2 regions of the Mesorhizobium sp. M0296 genome follow, and region 2 is predicted to be linked to the other one. Evidence: riboswitches for the same ligand, from Rfam matches in the RefSeq annotation. Region 2 holds a riboswitch; the other holds the start of a gene.

Region 1 (10,157 bases), on a different contig from region 2:
TCTTTGCCTTTTCGGCTTCCGGCCCGACAATGCGCAGCTTGAAGCGCTCCTTCAGCGCCAGATTGGCCTCGACGTGGTCGAGATGGTGGTGAGTGGTCAGGATCATCGTCGGGGTCCAGCCGGTGCGCTTGATCGCCGCCAGGATGGGCGCCTCCTCGGGCGCATCGATGAGCGCCGTCTGACCGCTTTTCGGGTCATGCACCAGCACGCCGAAATTGTCGCTGCGGCACATGAATTGTTCGATCTCGACCGGCATCGCATCTCTCCCTTTATTGCCGCAGACATAGGGCGCCTGCCAGCCGATGTCATCTGCCTTTGTTGAACTTGGACTGCTTCGAAGCTACCGTTCCGCGCATGCATTCAGACATTGTCGATCTCCGTTCGTTTTATTCAACCACGCTCGGCCGCCTGGCCGAACGCTCGATCACCATGGCGCTGTCCTCGATATGGGCCGTCGTGCCCAACGAGCGGCTGGTCGGCCTCGGCTATACCTTGCCGTGGCTGGAACGCTTCGGCAGCGATGCCGAGCGTGTCTTTGCCTTCATGCCGGCAACACAGGGCGCGGTGGTCTGGCCGGCGACCGGGCCGACGGCGACCGCGCTGGTCTTCGATGAGGAACTGCCGCTGGTCGATTCCTGCATCGACCGCATGCTGCTCGTCCATTCGCTCGAACATGTCGAGAACCCGCGCGAGACGCTGAACGAGATCTGGCGGGTGCTGTCGCCGGCCGGCCGCGTCGTCATCGTCGTGCCCAACCGGCGCGGTGTCTGGGCACGCTTCGAGCATACGCCTTTCGGCAATGGCCGACCGTTCTCGCGCGGCCAGCTGACCGAATTGCTGCGCGAAGCGAATTTCACGCCGGCGGCGTGGTCCGATGCGCTGTTCTTCCCGCCGTCGCCGCGACGTTTCATGATGCAGTTCCATAACGTGCTGGAACGCGCCGGCCGGCGCTTCTGGCCGATCTTTTCGGGCGTTATTGTCGTCGAGGCGCAGAAGCGGCTCTATCAAGGCGTGCCGGTTGCCCAGCGCGCGTCCCGCCGCGTCTTCGTGCCGGTTCTCTCGCCGCATGGCGCGCCGACGCTTGGCCGGCTGTCGCGGGCCGAACACCCGGCACCGCCAGGATGACGCGTTCGTGATCCGAGACGTGCTTTTTCACGCCTATCTGACGATATCAGGTTTGCTGTCCGATTGAAGGCCGTGCGGCCGATCCTATGACCGGTTTGGCATTGCTCCGAATGCAAGGATTTAACCGATGGATGATCGTCCGGATGTCGAGGCCAGCGCCCAGAAGCTTGCCACGTCGATCGAAGCCAGCAGCCTGCGTGAGCAGCTGGCAACAATCAAATTGGCACTGACCAGCTCGCCAGTGCGAAAACAATTGCTTTGGGCAGCGATCGGCATCGTCGCCGTCATCGTGGCGAGCTCAATCGGGCAGGTTCTGCTCAATCGCTGGAACCAGCCTTTCTACGACGCGCTTGCGCGGCGCGACATGCCGGCTTTCCTGCATCAGCTTCTGGTCTTTGCCGGCATCGCCGGCGGGCTTGTGGTGCTCAATGTCGGCCAGACCTGGCTCGACCAGATGCTCCGCCTGAAGCTGCGCGAGGCGCTGACGCTCGACCTGATCGACGAATGGATGCGGCCGGCGCGTGCCTTCCGGCTGACCCATGCCGGCGCCATCGGCGTCAATCCCGACCAGCGCCTGCAGCAGGATGCCGGGCATCTCTCCGATCTTTCCACCGGTCTTGGCATCGGCCTGCTGCAGTCCTGCATCCTGCTTGCCTCGTTCGTTGGGGTCCTGTGGTCGCTGTCTTCCGGCTTCGTCTTCCACATAGGCGGCCATTTGCTGGCCATACCCGGCTACATGGTCTGGGCGGCGATCCTTTATGCTGGCACCGCCTCCTGGTTGAGCTGGCTGGTCGGGCGACCGTTGATCCGCTTCAACAACGATCGCTATACGCGTGAAGCGGAGCTGCGCTCCTCGGTGGTTCGCGTCAACGAGAATGTCGATGCCATCGCGCTGGCGCACGGCGAGGCCGATGCCAGGCGCCGGCTCGAATTCGATCTCGGCATGGTGCTGGGCGCCATGCGGCGCATCTACAGCGCCCAGATCAATCTTTCCTGGGTTACCGACACCTATGGCTGGATCACTGTCGTCGCACCGATCCTGGTCGCCTCACCGGTCTATTTCGCCGGCGATATCAGCTTTGGCGGCCTGATGATGGCCGTCGGCGCTTTCAACCAGGTCCATTCGTCGCTGCGCTGGTTCATCAACAATATCGGCGGCATCGCCGATTGGCGCGCTACGCTGATGCGGGTCGCCGACTTTCGCATCGCGCTTGGCGACACCGACGCGCTGCACCATACGGAAAGGCGCATTTCGTTCGGCGAAAACCCGGACGGCAGCCTGACCTTCGAGAAACTCGAGGTCGCCTCGCCGGAGGGATGCACCAAGCTTGCCGAGCCGCATGTCGAAATCCGCGCCGGCGACCGGGTCATGATCACCGGAGATCCGGGCGCCGGCAAGACGCTGTTCTTCCGGGCCATTGCCGGTCTGTGGCCATGGGGCAGCGGACGGATCGGCATGCCGGCCGGAGAAGCGCCGATCTTTGTTCCGCGTACCCCCTATTTCCCGCTCGGCAAGCTGCGCGAGGTGCTCAACCATTCAGACGGCGCGGCGGAGGCGAGCGATGCCGAGATCTCGGAGGTGCTGGCCGATGTCGGGCTGCAACGCCTGTCGTCCTCGCTCGATCGCTCGGCGCGCTGGGAGCGTGAGCTCAGCGACGACGAGCAGCGTCTGCTGGCCTTTGCCAGGCTGGCCTTGCGACGGCCGAAATGGGTGATCATCGACGAGGCGCTGGACGCGTTCGACGGCCCAACGCTGAGGCAAGTGCTGTCGATGCTGGAGAAGCGCCTTCCCGACGCCGCGATCCTCAATATCGGCCGCGGCCAGCACAATGCCCGCTTCTTCCGGCGGGCGTTGACCATCGTCAAGGATGCCGGCCAGCCGCCACTCAAGCCGGCCCGTATCAGGGCAGGTGCCATCGAACCGCCCCCGGTTGTCGTTTCGGCTGGCCGAAAGAAATAGAAGGCAAGCTTTATTTCGCCGCGATCGCGGCGAAAAACTGTCGCGATCGTTTCAGATGGGAACGTTCCGATCGGCCATGCTTGACGCTCTCGCCCTGCTCGCCTGCCTGGCCTGCACCCCGGCGGCACCTGCGGCCGCACCGGCCAATGCAATTGCCGTCGATGTCGAGCTGGTGCTGGCCGTCGACATCTCGCAGTCGATGGATGAAAGGGAGTTTGCCCTGCAGCGCGCCGGCTATGTCGCGGCGCTGCGCCACCCCGACTTCATCAACGCCGTGCGTGCCGGCACCTTCGGCCGCATCGCCATCGCGTATTTCGAATGGGCCGGCACCATCCGCGACGATGCGGTCATTGCCTGGCAGGTCGTCGACAGCAAGGAGAGCGCCTACGCTTTCGCCGACAAGATCGCGGCCCGCCCGTTCAGGAGCTTTCGCGGCACCTCGATTTCCGGTGCTGTGGCTTTCGGCGCCGAGCTTTTCAACGGCACGGCCTTCACCGGCAAACGCCGCGTCATCGACGTCTCGGGGGACGGCCCAAACAACACCGGCTTGCCGGTCACAACGGCACGCGATGCGGCGCTGGCGAAGGGTATCGTCATCAACGGGCTGCCGATCCTGATCAGCCCGTCACCCACCTTCAGCCATCTCGACCGGTATTATGCCGAATGCGTTACCGGCGGGCCGGGCTCGTTCGTGCTGCCGATCTATGCTGCTTCCGAATTCGCCACCGCCACTCGCCGCAAACTGATCCTCGAGGTCAGCGGCATCGAGTATCCCAAGCTGGATCCGAGGACGATCCGCATCGACGCACCGATCGACTGCCTGCAAGGCGAGCGCGACCGAAGGTTTTTCTCGGACCCATATTTCCCGGAACTCGACCGATAAGGCTGGCCCAGGGGTAAGCTAGGCTGGTGGCAGGCCGAAGGCCGGGAACAGAGATGGCCCGAGCGGCCCTATGAAGATCGTCAAGGAAGCGATCCCGCCCTCGGCTGCGTCGAACACATGCAGGGAATGGGCCCGCCATTCAGGGCCATCGTGGCTGCGGGAATAAACCCCGACCGCCGACTGGGCATTGGCGCGGGTGGCCAGCGAGCGGAAGCCGCCAAACCTCGGCCAGACGGTCTCGAAGAAACCGCGGATCGCTTCGCGGCCTTGATACCATTCACGCCAAGGCGGCATGGTATAGATGGCGTCCTCACGCAGCAGCTCGATCAAGCTGTCGAGATTGGCGGCCTGCCAGGCCTGCATGTAGCGTTCGAGAAGCAGGCCTTCTTCGGGGCTGGGCCGTGATCGGCTGGCCGGCCGTCCCTGAGGATAGCGCGCCGCCAGCGTTACGCGGGCGCGCTGCAACGCGCTGTTGATCGAAGCCGTCGATCCGCCCAGCAAACGCGCCGTCTCGACGGCCGACCATCCGAGGACGTCGGCAAGCAGCAGCGCGGCGCGCTGCCTGGGCGGCAGATCCTGGATCGCCGCGACGAAGGCGAGCTGGACGGCCTCGCGGCTCTCGTAACGGGCTTCCGGACCTGGCTCGCTGCCGGCAACGTCGGGAAGCTCGGCGTCGGGGTAGGGCTCCAGCCAGGCGATGTCGGCTACCGGCCCGCCTATGGCCGCCCCGTGCGAGGGCGGCCGTCCGGGTTCCCGGAGAATGCGACGCGCCCTCGACCTCGCCTTGATGGCGTTGAGGCAAGCGTTGGTCGCGATCATGTAAAGCCAACCGCGAACCGAACCTCGCCCGTCGAACTCCGATCTTGCGCGCCAGGCGCGAAGCAACGTGTCCTGGACGAGGTCGTCGGCCTCGTGCAGCGAACCCATCATGCGATAACAATGCAGCTTGAGCTCGCGGCGATGCGCGGCCGTGACCTTCTCGAAGGCCAGCCGATCGAGGATCGGCTGGCCTGCTGGTTCCAGAGGTGGTTGAGCGTCTGTCATGTGGCTTGTGCGGTTACGAGCGAGCGTTGCATTACGCGCCCCTCAGGCGGCCGGGGCAAGCCCGCTACCGCTCACCATGAAGGAACTGCCTTGCGGCTGGCCGGTGGCGAGTGCGACCACCGCCCGTCCGACATCGGCCGGCGTTTGCATGTCGGTCATGGCGGCGATGAAGTCCGCCGGCTGGATGCCCATATAGGCCGCTATGCTGTCGACGCCGGCCTTGCCCACGCCGGTTTCCGGCATGATGCGCATCGGCGCGAGCGCCATGAAGCGCAGGCCGAGGCCAAGCCGGTCGGCCTCCTTCTGGCTATGACCGGCCAGGAACATCTGCATGCGTTTTGCGCCGGCATAGCCGCCGGCGTTCGGTGGTCCGCCGGTCAAGGCTGCGCCGCTGGAGATCAGAACGATCCGGGTCCCCGGCTTGAGCGGACGCCGCAGAGCGGCCCGGCAAAACAGGAACGACGCCTTGACGTCCGTGTCCCAATTTGCCGAGAACGCCTTCCAGTTCTGTTCATGCACCGGCGCAGAAGGCGCCAGCGCGCCTGCACAGATCACCAGCACGTCCGGCTCAAGCGCGGCGAAGACCTTATCCGGGGCGGAGTCCACCGTAGCATCGACCGCGAGCGTCTTCACGCCCGAGACCTCCCAGGCAAATTGCGCCAGGGCCTGTTTTCCGCGGGCGACGGCGAGCACCGTCGCTTTCTCTTTGAGGGCGGCCTCCGCGATCGAGCGGCCGACACCACGGCTGCCTCCGACGACGACGACATTCTGATTTTGCAACGATCCCATGGATCACCTCTCGTTCCCGGCCGCCGGACCATCCAGGCGCGCTCATCGATAAGGACAGCGCAGGTGTGCCAAAATCATCGGTGCCAGGCGGAAATATCTTTCAGGTGACGGCAGCCGCGCGTCGGTTTTTGTATTCAGTGTCATTACCTCTGGGGTAATCGACCAGCGTACTACGTCTCGGCAAACTGCTCCCATCAAGCCGGTTGTCCGGCCTTCGACCACAAGGAGATTACGCCATGACCGCCTACGCCGTCGCCCATATGCGCCAGGTCACGCCGGGGCCGCAGATCGTCGAGTACCTGCACAAGATCGATGCCACACTGGAACCGTTTGGCGGCCGCTTCGTGGTGCACGGAGGCGAGGTGGAAGTCGTTGAAAACACCTGGCCGGGCTATCTCATAGTCATCGAGTTTCCCAACCGGCAGCAGGCACGTGCATGGTACGACTCGCCCGCCTATCAGGAGATATTGCCGCTGCGCACCGGCAATTCCCAGTCCGACGTGGTCTTCGTCGACGGCGTCCAGCACCCCCACAAGGCCACCGACGTTCTCGAATAGAGGGACGATCTGCCACGATTGGCTCTTATCGTTTCAGCAGGAATACCGCCTGCTGGCCGAAGAAATTCCAGAACCACCACGGCATCGAGAAGCCGATCCGCTGGCCGTTGGCGTCGAGCGCGGTTGCCTTTTCCACCGTCGCGCCAAGCTCGTCGCACAGATTGACGAAGTCGCGAATGGTGCAGAAATGGATGTTCGGCGTGTCGTACCAGGAATAGGGCAGGTCCCTGGTCACCGGCATGCGGCCGTTGAAGAGCAACGAAAAGCGGACCCGCCAATGGCCGAAATTCGGGAATGAGACGATGGCGCGGTTGCCGATCCGGAGCAGTTCGTCGAGCACCAGCTTCGGATTGCGTGTCGCCTGCAAGGTCTGCGACAAGACGACGAAGTCGAAGCCCTTGTCGGGATAGAATTGGAGATCCTTGTCGGCATCGCCCTGGATGACCGACAGGCCACGCGCCACGCATTCGTTGACGCCGCGCTGCGACAGCTCCAGCCCGCGGCCATCGACCTTCTTGGTCGCCTGCAGCAATTCGAGCAGCAGGCCGTCGCCGGAACCGACATCCAGCACCCGCGACTGCGGCGGGATGAGATCGGCGACGACTTCGAGGTCGACGCGCTGGGCGCGGTTGACGCTCATGCGTTCGGCTCCTGCCTGGCGCATGATCCTGATCCGAAAAGTCTGCAACCTTTCGGGGTCATGCGCTGATGCCTGGCGCATGGTCCTGATCCGAAAAGCCTGCAACTTTTTGGGGTCATGCGCCGAGCCCTCTTGCCCGGGCGGCCGAGGCGATGAAGCCTTTGATGGCGGCGAACAGTTCGGGCTCGTCGAGCAGGAAGGCGTCGTGGCCGCGGTCGGTCTCGATCTCGACGAACGAGACCGAAGCGCCGGCCGCGTTCAGCGCGTGCACGACCGAGCGGCTCTCTTCGGTCGGGAACAGCCAGTCGCTGGTGAACGAAACCAGGCAGAAGCGCGTCTTGGTGCCGGCGAAGGCATCGGCCAGCCGGCCGCCATGATCGGCGGCGAGATCGAAATAGTCCATCGCCCGCGTCATGTAGAGATAGGAGTTGGCATCGAAGCGGTCGACGAAGGTCATGCCCTGATGGCGCAGATAGCTCTCGATCTGGAAGTCGGCATCGAAACCGAAGGTCAGCGCTTCGCGGTCCTGCAGGTTGCGGCCGAACTTGCGGTGCAGCGCTGCTTCCGACAGATAGGTGATGTGGGCGGCCATGCGCGCCACCGCCAGCCCCTTTTCCGGCCGCTTGCCATGCTCGAAATATTTGCCGCCATGCCAGTCCGGGTCGGCCATCACTGCCTGCCTGCCGACCTCGTGGAAAGCGATGTTCTGCGAGGAATGGCGGGCACCGGTGGCGATCGGCAACGCCGAGAAGACGCGCTCCGGATAGCTGGAGGCCCATTGCAGCACCTGCATGCCGCCCATCGAGCCGCCCAGCACGCTGAACAGCTGTTCGATGCCGAAATGCTCGACCAGCATCAACTGCGCCCGCACCATGTCGCGGATGGTGATGATCGGCAGGTCGAGCCCGTAGGGCTTGGCGGTGGCGGGATTGGTCGAGGCGGGGCCGGTGGAGCCGAGACAGCCGCCGATGACGTTTGACGAGATGACGAAGAAACGGTCGGTATCGATGATCTTGCCGGGACCGATCAGCACTTCCCACCAGCCCGGCTTGCCGGTCACCGGATTAGTGTTGGCGACGTGCTGGTCGCCGGTCAGCGCATGGCAGACGAGGATGGCGTTGGAGCGCGCATCGTTGAGCGCGCCATAGGTCTGGTAGGCGATCTGGAACGGCGACAGCAGCGTGCCGGCGTCGAGCTTGAGCGGCTTGTCGGCGCCGAAACGCAACACCGGGCTCGACGGCTGGTCGGCCTCGTTGTTGGTTTTTCGAGCGCGCAAAGCGACCATTACATATCCTTGCCCGGCCTTCCGTTGTCCGCCGGTCTGGGCAACAGCCAGCCCGGGCAACAAAAAACCGGCCATGCCTTCGCAAAGCCGGTTACAAGATGCAAACGGCCCTTTAGCAAGTTGTTTAACGTGGCTGCAAGCCGACCGGCCAAATCACCACGGAACTGTCGATGCTCTTCTATGACTCGCGCGTGGGTTCGTCAACGGCAAGTTCTTGATCCCGAATTGCCGCCCCTCGACATTCCGGGCCACGGCTTGTATTTCCGCTGCGGCCTCCCGATGGAGGCATCCTCGACGGATTTCATGGAATGAGCCAGACACCGGATCAGACACGTCCAACGCCCCGCGCCGGCATCATGGACATCGAAGCCTATGTGCCCGGCAAGAGCGCGGCGCCTGAAGGTGTCGCCAAGGTCCATAAATTGTCGGCGAACGAGAACCCGCTCGGTCCTTCGCCAAAGGCGATAGAGGCCGCGCGCGCGGTCGCCGACAAGCTCGCGGTCTATCCCGACGGCAGCGCCAGGCGCCTGAGGGAAGCGATCGCCGAGGTGCACGGGCTCAACCCGGCGAACATCGTCTGCTCCAACGGCTCCGACGAGATTCTGGGCCTGCTGGCGCAGACCTATCTCGCACCCGGCGACGAAGCCATCATCACCGAACACGGCTTCATGGTCTACAAGATCTACATACAGTCGGCCGGTGCCGTCCCGGTAACGGTCAAGGAGACCGATGAACGCGCCGACATCCATGCGATCCTCGCTGCGGTGACGCCGCGCACCAGGATCATCTTCCTTGCCAATCCAAACAATCCAACCGGCACCTACGTGCCGTTCCAGGAGGTGCGCCGCCTGCATGCCGGCCTGCCGCGAAACGTGCTTCTGGTGCTGGATGCAGCTTACGCCGAATATGTCCGGCGCAACGATTATGAAGCCGGCGTCGAGTTGGTGGGCAGCGCGGAAAACGTGGTCATGACCCGCACTTTCTCCAAATTGGGCCTGGGCGGGGCGCGGATCGGCTGGATGTATGCGCCAATGCACGTCATCGACGCGATCAACCGCGTGCGCGGGCCTTTCAACGTCAATGCGACGGCGATCGAGGCCGGCATCGCGGCGATCCACGACCGCGCCCATATCGAACGCAGCGTCGCGCACAACGAGACCTGGCTAGCCTGGCTGAGCGAGCAACTAAGCGGGCTCGGGCTGCGGGTGACGCCGAGCGTCGGCAATTTCATCCTCATCCACTTTCCCGAGGACAAAAGGCATTCGGCGGCGGCCGCCGACGACTACCTCAGTGCGCGCGGCTACATATTGCGGCGCGTTTCCGGCTACGGTTTTCCGAACGCGCTGCGCATGAGCATCGGCACCGAAGAGGCCAATCGCGGCGTTGTCGCAGCACTCGCGACATTCCTGAAAAGCTAGAACACCATGACCTCACCGATGTTCGAAAAGATCGCGCTGGTCGGCATCGGCCTGATCGGCTCGTCGCTGGCCCGCGTCATCCGCCGCGAGGGACTCGCCGGCCAAGTGGCGATTTCGACGCGCAGCGACGCGACGCTGGCACGCGCGAGCCAACTCGGCCTTGGCGACACCTATACGACGGATGCGAAAGAGGCGGTTCGCGATGCTGATCTGGTTATCGTTTCGGTGCCGGTCGGCTCTTCAGGCACGGTCGCCGCAGAGATCGCGCCTGCGCTGAAGAAGGGCGCCATCCTCACCGATGTCGGCTCGACCAAGGCGTCGGTGATCGCGCAGATGCAGCCGCACGTGCCTGATGGCGTGCACTTCATCCCCGGCCATCCTTTGGCCGGCACCGAAAAATCGGGACCGGACGCCGGTTTTGCCGAACTGTTCGAGAACCGCTGGTGCATTTTCACG
Region 2 (10,157 bases):
CGTCTACAACAAGAACAAGGCTTGAGAGGCAACCAGGAGGCATACGGGTCACATCGCGGCGCTGCCGGGCGGCGCAAAAAAGTCCCCGAGGGACCTGATCCGCGAGCGCAATCCGGACGAAGAATTTCAACCGAGGCGCGGACAAGGGTCCGAGCCGCGCTGGGCAGGGTTTGCCAAGAAAGGCACGCCAAGCCCGCAATTCAGAGAGGGTTACCATGCTGATCTCACAAATCCTCGACGACGCCGATACGATCCGGGTCGTTGCCCGCAACGGCGGCAAGACCCGCGTCATCAACGGCGCCCGCAGCGTCTATTCGCTGGCGATGGAAGCCGCGCGTACCGGCAGCGGGCTTGTTGCCCTGATCGAGCGCAAGGGCTTCGGCGAAACCGTCGATCTCGACGCAGCCTACAAGAAGGGCCGGCTGCTGTCGCCGATCAACCATCCCGATCCGGCGCATCTCCATCTCACCGGCACCGGGCTGACGCATCTCGGCTCCGCCGCGACCCGCGATTCCATGCACAAGAAGCTCAGCACGGACGGCGAGGAACAGCTGACCGATTCCATGAAGATGTTCCGCATGGGGCTTGAGGGCGGCAAGCCGGCGAAGGGCCAGATCGGCGTGCAGCCGGAATGGTTCTACAAGGGCAACGGCACCATGGCGGTGGCGCCCGGTGCGGCGCTTATGTCGCCGGCCTTCGCCCAGGATGCCGGCGAGGAGCCGGAAATCGCCGGTATCTATGTGATCGGCGACGACGGCGCCCCGTTCCGCGTCGGCTTCACGCTGTCTAACGAGTTTTCCGACCATGTCACCGAGCGTGTGAACTATCTCTTCCTTGCCCATTCCAAGCTGCGCAACGCTTCGTTCGGGCCGGAGATCCTGATCGGCGACCTGCCGTCCGATATCCGCGGCGCTTCACGCATCCTGCGCGACGGCAAGCTGCTTTGGGAAAAGCCGTTCCTGTCGGGCGAGGCGAACATGTCGCACACCATTGGCAATCTCGAGCATCATCACTTCAAATACTCGGCCTTCCGCCAGCCGGGTGACGTGCATGTGCACATGTTCGGCACGGCGACGCTGTCCTTCGCCGACGGCATCAGGACCGAGGCCGGTGACGTATTCGAAATCGAGGCGCAGGATTTCGGCCTGCCGCTGCGCAACCCGCTTGAAATCGAGCAGCCGGTGAAGGTGGCGGTGAAGGCGCTTTGAGCCGGGCGTAGCCCGCAAGTGAGAGGAAGCTCAGCGCGCAGCGCGGAAATGCTTGGACAGTTTCAGGCCCTGCGCCTGATAGTTCGAGCCTAGATCTGTGCCGTAGAGCGCCCGCGGCCGTTTCAGCATGTGCTCGTAGACCAACCGTCCGACGATCTGGCCGTGGTCGAGGATGAACGGCACTTCATGGCTGCGCACCTCGAGCACCGCCCGGCTGCCGGTGCCGCCCGACGCCGAATGGCCGAAACCCGGGTCGAAGAAACCGGCATAATGGACGCGGAACTCGCCGACCAGCGGGTCGAAAGGCGTCATTTCGGCCGCGTAGAGCGGCGGCACATGCACCGCCTCGCGCGACACCAGAATATAGAATTCGTCCGGATCGAGCACCAGCTCGCCGGCACCGCTCTTGTAGAGCGGCTCCCAGAAATCGACGACATCCTGCGCGGCGCGCTTGTCGACGTCGACCAGGCCGGTGTGGTGCTTGCCGCGATAGCCGACCAGCCCGTCCTTGTCGCCGTCGAGATCGATCGACAGCGCGATGCCGCCGCCTGAGATGTTGGGCGGTTCGGTGGCGACCAGCATCTCGGCGCGGTGCAGGTCGTGCAGCTCGCTTTCCGACAAGAGCGCATTGCCGGTGCGGAACCTGATCTGCGACAGCCGCGAGCCGGTCCGCACGACGATCGGGAAAGTGCGCGGGCTGACCTCCAGATAGAGCGGGCCTTCATAGCCGGCGGCGATCTTGTCGAACTCGTGGCCACGGTCGGTCATTACCCGGGTGAAGATATCGAGCCGTCCGGTCGAGCTTTTCGGGTTGGCGGAGGCGGAAATATGGGCGGGCAGCGCCAGGCTTTCGAGCAGCGGCACGATGTAGACGCAGCCGGTTTCCAGCACGGCACCTTCGGCGAGGTTGATCTCGTGCAGCTTCAGCCGGTCGAGCTTATCGACAACCCTGTGGTCCGGGCCGGGCAAGAAGGAAGCGCGCACCCGCCAGGCCTTGTCGCCCAGCCTGAGGTCAAGGCTGGCCGGCTGGATCTGATCGGCATCGAGCGTGCGCGGCGATTTCAGCGCGCCCGTCTGGAACAGCGCGGAAATATCCTGATCGGGAAGAATGCCTGTCTGCCGCAAGGGTCTGGCTCCGTTCGAACGCCGGGCGAGGTCTTGTTCTGTCGCAGGTCCGACCGTGGACGCCTTTGGCACCTGCTTGGTACAATCCTCTTAATCATGCCGGCAATTGACGCAAGCGTGGCGCGGGTCTAAAGCTCGTTATCCCGTGGTGATTTGGCCGGTCGGCTTGCAGCCACGTTAAACAAGTCGCTAAAGGACCGTCGGGCCGCAAGGCCATATGGACCGGTTGCGACTTTCGCGACCGGTTTTTTGTTGTTTGGACCAATTTTGGTGTTTGGATAGAATGATGACCAAGAAGCGCGACTGGAAGCCTCAGACCGCACTCGTGCATGCCGGAACGCTGCGTTCCGGCTTCGGCGAGACCTCCGAGGCGATGTATCTCACCCAAGGCTATGTCTACGAGACGGCGCAAGCGGCGGAAGCGCGCTTCAAGGGCGAGGAGCCGGGCTTCATCTATTCGCGCTATGCCAATCCGACGGTCGACATGTTTGAGAAACGCATGTGCGCGCTGGAAGGAGCCGAGGACGCGCGCGCCACGGCATCCGGCATGGCGGCGGTGACGGCAGCACTGCTGTGCAGCGCCAAGGCGGGCGACCATATCGTGGCGGCGCGCGCGCTGTTCGGCTCCTGCCGCTGGGTGGTCGAGACGCTGGCGCCGAAATACGGCATTGAGGCAACGCTGGTCGACGGCACCGACATCGCCAATTGGGAAAAGGCGGTCAAGCCCAACACCAAACTGTTTTTCCTGGAAAGCCCGACCAATCCGACGCTGGAGGTAGTCGACATTGCTGCCGTCGCGGCACTTGCCAATTCGATCGGCGCCAGGTTGATCGTCGACAATGTCTTCGCCACGCCCTTGCAGCAGAAACCCCTGCAGCTCCGCGCCCACATCGTCGTCTATTCGGCCACGAAGCATATTGACGGCCAGGGGCGCTGTCTTGGCGGCATCGTTCTGTCGGACAAGAAATGGATCGACGAGAACCTGCATGACTATTTCCGCCACACCGGCCCAAGCCTCTCGCCCTTCAATGCCTGGACGCTGCTGAAAGGCCTGGAGACGCTGCCGCTGCGCGTACGCCAGCAGACGGAAAGTGCCGGCCGCATCGCGGATTTCCTCGCCGAGCGCCCGCAAATCGCCCGCGTCATCTATCCCGGCCGCGCCGACCACCCGCAAGCGGCCGTGGTCCAGAAGCAGATGTCGGGCGGCTCGACGCTGATTTGCCTCGATGTGAAGGGCGGCAAGCAGGCGGCCTTTGCCTTCCAGAACGCACTCGACGTCGTGCTGATTTCCAACAATCTCGGCGACGCCAAGAGCCTGATCACCCATCCGGCGACGACGACGCACAAGAACTTGACCGATGAGGCCCGCGCCGAGCTCGGCATCGGACCGGGAACGCTCAGGCTGTCAGTTGGCCTTGAGGACGCCGACGACCTGCTCGAAGACATCGAGCAGGCACTGAGAGTTGCCGGATAAGGGCTGGCCGAATAGAGGCGAGCGGGGACGCGCCGATCAGGCGCCGGACGGGGTCTCTTCCAGCTCCGCGACGGCCTTGGTCTGGATAGTCATCACATTGCCGCGCCAGTCGACGGCGCCGCTCAGCCATCCGCGCGCCCAAATGGCGGGAAGCATCAGGTCTCGCGCCATCATCGCCAGGATGGTGCGCAGCGACAGGTGCCATCCCTTGGCCGAGGCCAAGGCGCATTCCGGCAGGTAGGCCGCGACCAGCACGGCGATGGCGGTTGCCGGCAGGCTGACGCCGGCGTCAGCCGCCGCGATCAGCGCAAGCACCAGCGGCGGCGCTGCGCCGATCAGGATCTCGGGGGCGAAGAACAGCGCGAAGGTGACGCGGCGCAGCCGCGCCCAGCGCGTCTGCCGCGACCAGATCTCGCCAAACGTGCGCCGGCCGAGCGGCTGTTCGAAGGGCGAGGCGACAAGATTGACCCGCAGTCCGAACCCGTTGACCAGCTTGGTCGCGGCGGCGTCTTCGGCGATCTCGGCAGCAAGCGCGCAGATGCCGCCATTGGCGTCGAGCATCGGCTTATTCCACAACATGCTCTTGCCCTGCGCGAAGCCGAGGCCGAGCGCCTCTCCGGCGTACTGCCAGCGTGCCTGCAGCGTGTTGAGAAAGGCGCATTCGACCTCCCCCCAGAAGCCGTCCGGCCGCGAGCCGATCGGCGTCGAGCAGACCAGGCCGGTGTCGTGCCGCCACGCCGCCATCAGGTGCTGGACGTAGTCGCTCGGCATAAGCACGTTGGAATCGGCAAGGATGACCCAGCTATAATGCGCCGCTTCCCAACCCTTCACGCAATTGTTGAGTTTTGGATTGCCGCTGATGCGGTCGTCACCGACTAGAAGGCGGGCGCGAATAGCTGGAAAGCGCGCCATTGCGGCGGTGATCGGCTTGACCACCGGGTCGTCGGCATGGGCAACGCAGAAGATGAGTTCGTAGCGCGGCCAGTCGAGTGAGAAGGCGCGCTCCAGCGTCTCTTCGGCAAACGGCTCGACGCCGCGCGCCGGGATGACGATCGATACCGGCGGCGCGTTGGCCGCGGGCGGTGCGATCCTGGCTGGTCGCTTCAGCTTCAGCGAAGCTAACAGGATGCTGGCGAGATTTGAAAGAAGGAGGGCTATGGAAAGGAGGGCGGCTGCGAATGTCGGTTCCATCGAGATCTGGTCACTCCAGAAGTGCCGGCCGCATGATGGCCGTTTTCAACAATTCGACAGAACGCTGAGTCGCCCGGCACAAGCCTGCACACCATCATTGTCATGTGTCACTCAAATGACATTGTTTTTCGGCACCTGCGCTCGAGTCGGGCAAGGAGATGACGCGCATCGTTGATCAAACTGCGCTGAGCGTCGAAAGTTCCATCTACATTGCTTTGGAGCAGTTTATGTACAGCGCCGTCACCCGCAACATCGAAGTGCAGGTCAGGCCGTTCTATCTGGAGGATCACTCCGACCCGTCGCAAAACCGCTATGTCTGGGGATATCAGGTGACCATCGACAATCAGTCGGATGAGTTCGTGCAGCTTCTGTCGCGCTACTGGCACATTACCGACGGCACCGGCAAGGTCGAGGAAGTGCGCGGCCCCGGGGTCGTCGGCGAGCAACCCGGACTCAACCCCGGCGACAGCTATCAGTATACGTCTGGATGCCCGCTCTCGACGCCGTCCGGCATCATGGTCGGGCACTACACCATGCGCAACAAGCGGGGCGAGACGTTCGACGTCGCCATCCCCGCCTTCTCGCTCGACTTGCCGGGAATGCGGCGCACCGTCAATTGACGGCCGTCATCCGGCCGCTGCAAACTCCGCCGGGTCGAAGTCATATTGCTTCGAGCAGAATTCGCAGGCGACGTGAATGCTGCCATCCTCGGTGCTGTCCCTGATCTCCTCGGCGGAAAAGCCTTCGAGGATGCCGTGGATCTTCTCCCTCGAGCATGAGCACTGGTCGGCGACCGGCACCCCGCCGAACACGCGGACGCCATGCTCGTGGAAAAGCCGGTAAAGCAGCCGTTCGGCGCCGATCGTCGGATCGATCAGCTCGGTCGGTTCAATAGTACCAACCAGCGCCAGCAGCTCCTGCCAGGAATTGTCGGTCGGGTCGTGGATTTCCTCACGCGGATCGCCGTCGCCACCGGGAAGGTCGGGTACGCGCATGCGCTCCGCCGACTGCGGCAGGAATTGTGCCAGCAGGCCACCGGCCCGCCATTGCTCGCGGGCACCGCCGACGCCGGGCGTCAGAAGCTTGGCAACCGAAAGCCGGAGGTCGGTCGGAATCTGCTCCGACTGGCGGAAATAAGTGCGTGCGGCATCTTCCAGTGTGACGCCGTCGAGCTGGACGATGCCCTGGTAGCGTTGTGTGTGAGCGCCCTGGTCGATGGTCAGCGCCAGGACGCCGCTGCCGAGCAGCGTCTGCGGTGACGTCTCGCCGGCAGAAGTCAAAGCCTGCAGCCGGTCGGCATCGAAGCGGGCATAAGCGCGCAGCGCTTGCGGCGTGGAGAAATCCGCGACCAGCATGTCGACCGGCCCGTCGGTGCGGGTCTGCAGAATGAACTTGCCCTCGAACTTCAGCGAAGTTCCGAGCAATACCGTCAACACACAGGCTTCAGCCAGGAGCCGGGCGACCGGCTCGGGATAGTCGTGGCGGCTGAGAATAGCATCGAGCATCGGCCCGAGCTGGACGGTGCGACCGCGCACGTCGAGCGGGCCGACCTCGAACGGCACGACATGGTCGTCGCCGGCGTAGCCGAATTCGCCGAGCTTGGGTTTATGTTCAGCCAATTGATGAGTTTCCAACATGACAAAGCTCCGGGGCGCGGCGATGCCGCCCTCCGGGGCGCATGCGACGAGACGCGCTCGATTTGCGTGATGCGCCTGAGATAGGCACCACCAACTCCCGGATCAAGGCGGCCCAGATCAAGGCGGCGCAGATCAGGCCGGCCCGGATCACCGCGGCTCGTATCAAGCGCCCAGGCACCAGGCCAGGACCGCCTTCTGGGCATGGAGCCGGTTCTCGGCCTCATCGAACACCACCGAATGCGGTCCGTCGATGACCTCGTCGGTAACCTCCTCACCGCGATGCGCCGGTAGACAGTGCATGAACAGCGCGTCCGGCTTGGCTTTCGCCATCAGTGCCGCATTGACCTGATAGGGCAGGAAGACATTGTGGCCGCGGGCTCGGTGCTCCTGGCCCATCGACACCCAGCAGTCGGTGACGATGCAGTCGGCCTCGTGAACGGCCTCCTCGGGCGAACGGGTGAATTTCAGCTTGCCGCCATTGGCTTTCGACCAGTCGACATGCTTCTGGGCCGGTTCGCTGCCCTCGGGCACGGCGACGTTCAGCTTGAAATGGAACCGCGCAGATGCCTCCAGCAGCGAATGCAGCACGTTGTTGCCGTCGCCGGTCCAGGCGATCGTCTTGCCGGCCACCGGACCGCGGTGCTCTTCGAAGGTCATGATGTCGGCCATCAGCTGACAGGGATGGGTCTCGTCGGTCAGCCCGTTGATGACGGGGACCGTAGCGTTTTCCGTCAGTTCCAGCAGCCGGTCATGCGAGGTGGTGCGGATCATGATGGCATCGACATAGCGCGACAGCACCTTGGCCGTGTCGGCAATGGTCTCCGAACGGCCAAGCTGCATCTCGGTGCCGGTCAGCATGATCGTCTCGCCACCCAACTGCCGCATACCGACGTCGAACGACACGCGCGTGCGCGTCGACGGCTTGTCGAAGATCATCGCCAGCACCTTGCCTTCGAGCGGCTTGCTGCGTTCGCCGGCCTTGAGCCTTGCCTTTCGCACCGCTGCGTCGTCGAGCATGAAGCGCAGATCGCCTTCGGAAACGGCGGAAAGATCGGTGAAATGGCGAAGGGACATCAGAAATTCCAGGATTACTTCGCAGCGGCAGCGACGATGGCATCTGCCAGGCTCTTGGCGCCGGCACGAATGCGCTCGAGCGCTTCGTGGATCTCGGCGTCGGTGACGGTGAGAGGCGGTAGCAGGCGGATAACGTTGTCGCCTGCCGGAACCGTCAAGAGATGCTGGTCACGCAGTGCCACCGTGACCTTGGTATTGGGCATCGCGCATTTAAGCCCGAGCATCAGGCCGTTACCCCTGATGCTTTCGATAACATCCGGAAATTCGTCGGCGACGCCAGCGAGCCCCTGCTTCAACAGCAGTGCCTTGCGCCGGACGTCTTCGAGAAAGCCGTCTTCCAGCACCACGTCGAGCACGGCGTTGCCGACCGCCATTGCCAGCGGATTGCCGCCGAAGGTGGTGCCGTGCACGCCGGCGGTCATGCCGACCGCTGCCTCGTCGGTGGCGAGGCAGGCACCCATCGGGAAGCCGCCGCCGATGCCTTTGGCCACCGCCATGAGGTCGGGTGTGACACCCGCCCACTCATGCGCGAACAGCTTTCCGGTGCGGCCGACGCCGCATTGGACCTCGTCGAAAATCAGGAGCGGTCCGTGCTGATCGCAGAGCTGCCTGAGCCGCTTCAGCGATTGCGTCGGCACTTGCCTGATGCCGCCCTCGCCTTGCACCGGCTCGATCAGGATCGCCGCGGTTTCAGGCGTGATCGCCTTCTCGGCGGCATCCATATCGTCGAAACCGACCTGGTCGAAGCCGTCGACCTTGGGGCCGAAACCTTCCAGATACTTGTACTGGCCGCCGGCGGCGATGGTCGCCAGGGTGCGGCCGTGGAAGGCGCCTTCGAAGGTGATTGTGCGGTAGCGCTCGGGATGGCCCTTGACGAAGTGATAGCGCCGCGCCGTCTTGATGGCGCATTCGAGCGCCTCTGCGCCGGAATTGGTGAAGAACACCTTGTCGGCGAAGCTTGCGTCGGCCAGCCGCTCACCGAGCCGGCTCTGTCCCGGAATCTCGTACAGATTGGAGACGTGCCAGAGCTTGGCGGCCTGCTCGGTGAGGGCCGCGACCAGATGCGGATGGCTGTAGCCCAACGAATTCACGGCGATGCCGCCGGCGAAATCGAGATATCGCTCGCCCTTGTCGGTGACCAGCCAGGTGCCTTCACCGTGGTCGAAAGCCAGGGGTGCGCGAACAAAGGTCTCGAAAAGCGCCGAACCGCTCATTATATGCGTCTCCGGAACCGGAAAAATCAAAAAGCCGCCAAAGCGGCGGCCCTTGTGGCTTATCGTGTTTTTCGGCCGTGAAGTCAACGAAAAGGTCGCGCAAGGTCGCGCGGCAAGCCCCCCAGCATAACGCCGGCTCATAAGCGACCGGGCAAGTTGGGGAAAACCGAAAAAACCGATTCGTGTTTGCCTTGGGACTCTTGTCACCGAGTCAGCGCATAAGGTAATTGTAGTAGAGAAATAACTAGATTTCGTGCGGCGGACCTAATCACCCGATATATGTGGTGTCTGCCCGGCAGAAGCCGGGTCGGGAATGGATTCCGATTGCCGCACGTTTCAGCAGGAGCGCGGTCTCATGAACTGGACTGACGAGCGAGTCGAACTTCTCAGAAAATTGTGGTCGGAGGGCCTCAGCGCCAGCCAGATCGCCGCACAGCTTGGCGGGGTCAGCCGCAATGCGGTCATCGGCAAAGTGCACCGGCTGAAACTGTCCGGTCGCGGACGCACGACCGCCTCACCGGCACGCCAGAAGAAGACGGTGCAGGGATCGACGATCCAGAAATCGGTGTCCCGGGCAGCAAGCGCCACGCGCCATGCCACCACCTCGATGTCGATCGGTGCGACCGCGCTCAAGGCGCAGTTCGATGCCGAACCGGTGGCGCGCCACTATATCCGCCCGGTCGAGAACGTCGTCGTGCCGATCTCGCGGCATCTGCAACTTGTCGAACTCAACGAGCGCACTTGCAAATGGCCGAACGGCGATCCGCTTTCGGAAGACTTCCATTTCTGCGGCAACGACGCCGCCGAAACCGGCCCCTACTGCAAGTACCACGCCCGCGTGGCGTTCCAGCCGGCATCGGAGCGGCGGCGGAGCAGATAGTTAGGGGAATAGGGGAGTAAGGCAGTACGGCAGTAGGTGAATTGTAGAGAAGCGCGCTCCCGAAGCGATAGCCTACTGCCCTACTGCCCTACTGCCCTACTGCCCTACTGCCCTACTGCCCTACTGCCCTACTGCCCTACTGCCCTACTGCCCTCGCTTCAAAGCCACCCATTCTTGCGAAACCGCCAGTAAAGAAACGTGCAGATCAGGGCAATTGTCGCCAGGACGGCCGGGTAGCCATATTCCATCCTCAGTTCCGGCATGTCGCTGAAATTCATGCCGTAAATGCCGGCGAATGCCGTCGGCACGGCCAAGATTGCGGCCCATGAGGCAAGCTTCTTGGAGATCGCCGTC

Evidence for each region. A riboswitch is a leader RNA that binds a small molecule or an ion and turns the genes downstream of it on or off. The one in region 2 is predicted to bind S-adenosylmethionine.
Region 1: linked by a shared signal. The riboswitch ahead of metX (homoserine O-acetyltransferase MetX) and the one ahead of NKI97_RS16310 (O-succinylhomoserine sulfhydrylase) in region 2 are both predicted to bind S-adenosylmethionine.

What each region holds. Positions count from the first base shown of each region.
Region 1 is NZ_JAMYRZ010000001.1:70,048-80,204, forward strand. It holds gene gloB (hydroxyacylglutathione hydrolase) at 1-256, opposite strand, end outside; gene NKI97_RS00365 (class I SAM-dependent methyltransferase) at 355-1,125, shown strand; gene NKI97_RS00370 (ABC transporter ATP-binding protein/permease) at 1,253-3,085, shown strand; gene NKI97_RS00375 (DUF1194 domain-containing protein) at 3,162-3,968, shown strand; gene NKI97_RS00380 (RNA polymerase subunit sigma-70) at 3,987-5,012, opposite strand; gene NKI97_RS00385 (SDR family NAD(P)-dependent oxidoreductase) at 5,055-5,801, opposite strand; gene NKI97_RS00390 (DUF1330 domain-containing protein) at 6,038-6,358, shown strand; gene metW (methionine biosynthesis protein MetW) at 6,384-6,998, opposite strand; gene metX (homoserine O-acetyltransferase MetX) at 7,114-8,283, opposite strand; SAM riboswitch at 8,376-8,453, opposite strand; gene hisC (histidinol-phosphate transaminase) at 8,592-9,701, shown strand; gene NKI97_RS00410 (prephenate/arogenate dehydrogenase family protein) at 9,708-10,157, shown strand, end outside.
Region 2 is NZ_JAMYRZ010000015.1:11,293-21,449, forward strand. It holds gene mmsB (multiple monosaccharide ABC transporter permease) at 1-25, shown strand, start outside; gene araD1 (AraD1 family protein) at 216-1,208, shown strand; gene NKI97_RS16305 (2'-deoxycytidine 5'-triphosphate deaminase) at 1,239-2,333, opposite strand; SAM riboswitch at 2,469-2,546, shown strand; gene NKI97_RS16310 (O-succinylhomoserine sulfhydrylase) at 2,617-3,807, shown strand; gene NKI97_RS16315 (glycosyltransferase) at 3,844-4,998, opposite strand; gene apaG (Co2+/Mg2+ efflux facilitator ApaG/CorD) at 5,226-5,618, shown strand; gene NKI97_RS16325 (Hsp33 family molecular chaperone) at 5,625-6,635, opposite strand; gene argF (ornithine carbamoyltransferase) at 6,798-7,709, opposite strand; gene NKI97_RS16335 (aspartate aminotransferase family protein) at 7,724-8,923, opposite strand; gene NKI97_RS16340 (GcrA family cell cycle regulator) at 9,279-9,803, shown strand; gene NKI97_RS16345 (magnesium and cobalt transport protein CorA) at 9,962-10,157, opposite strand, start outside.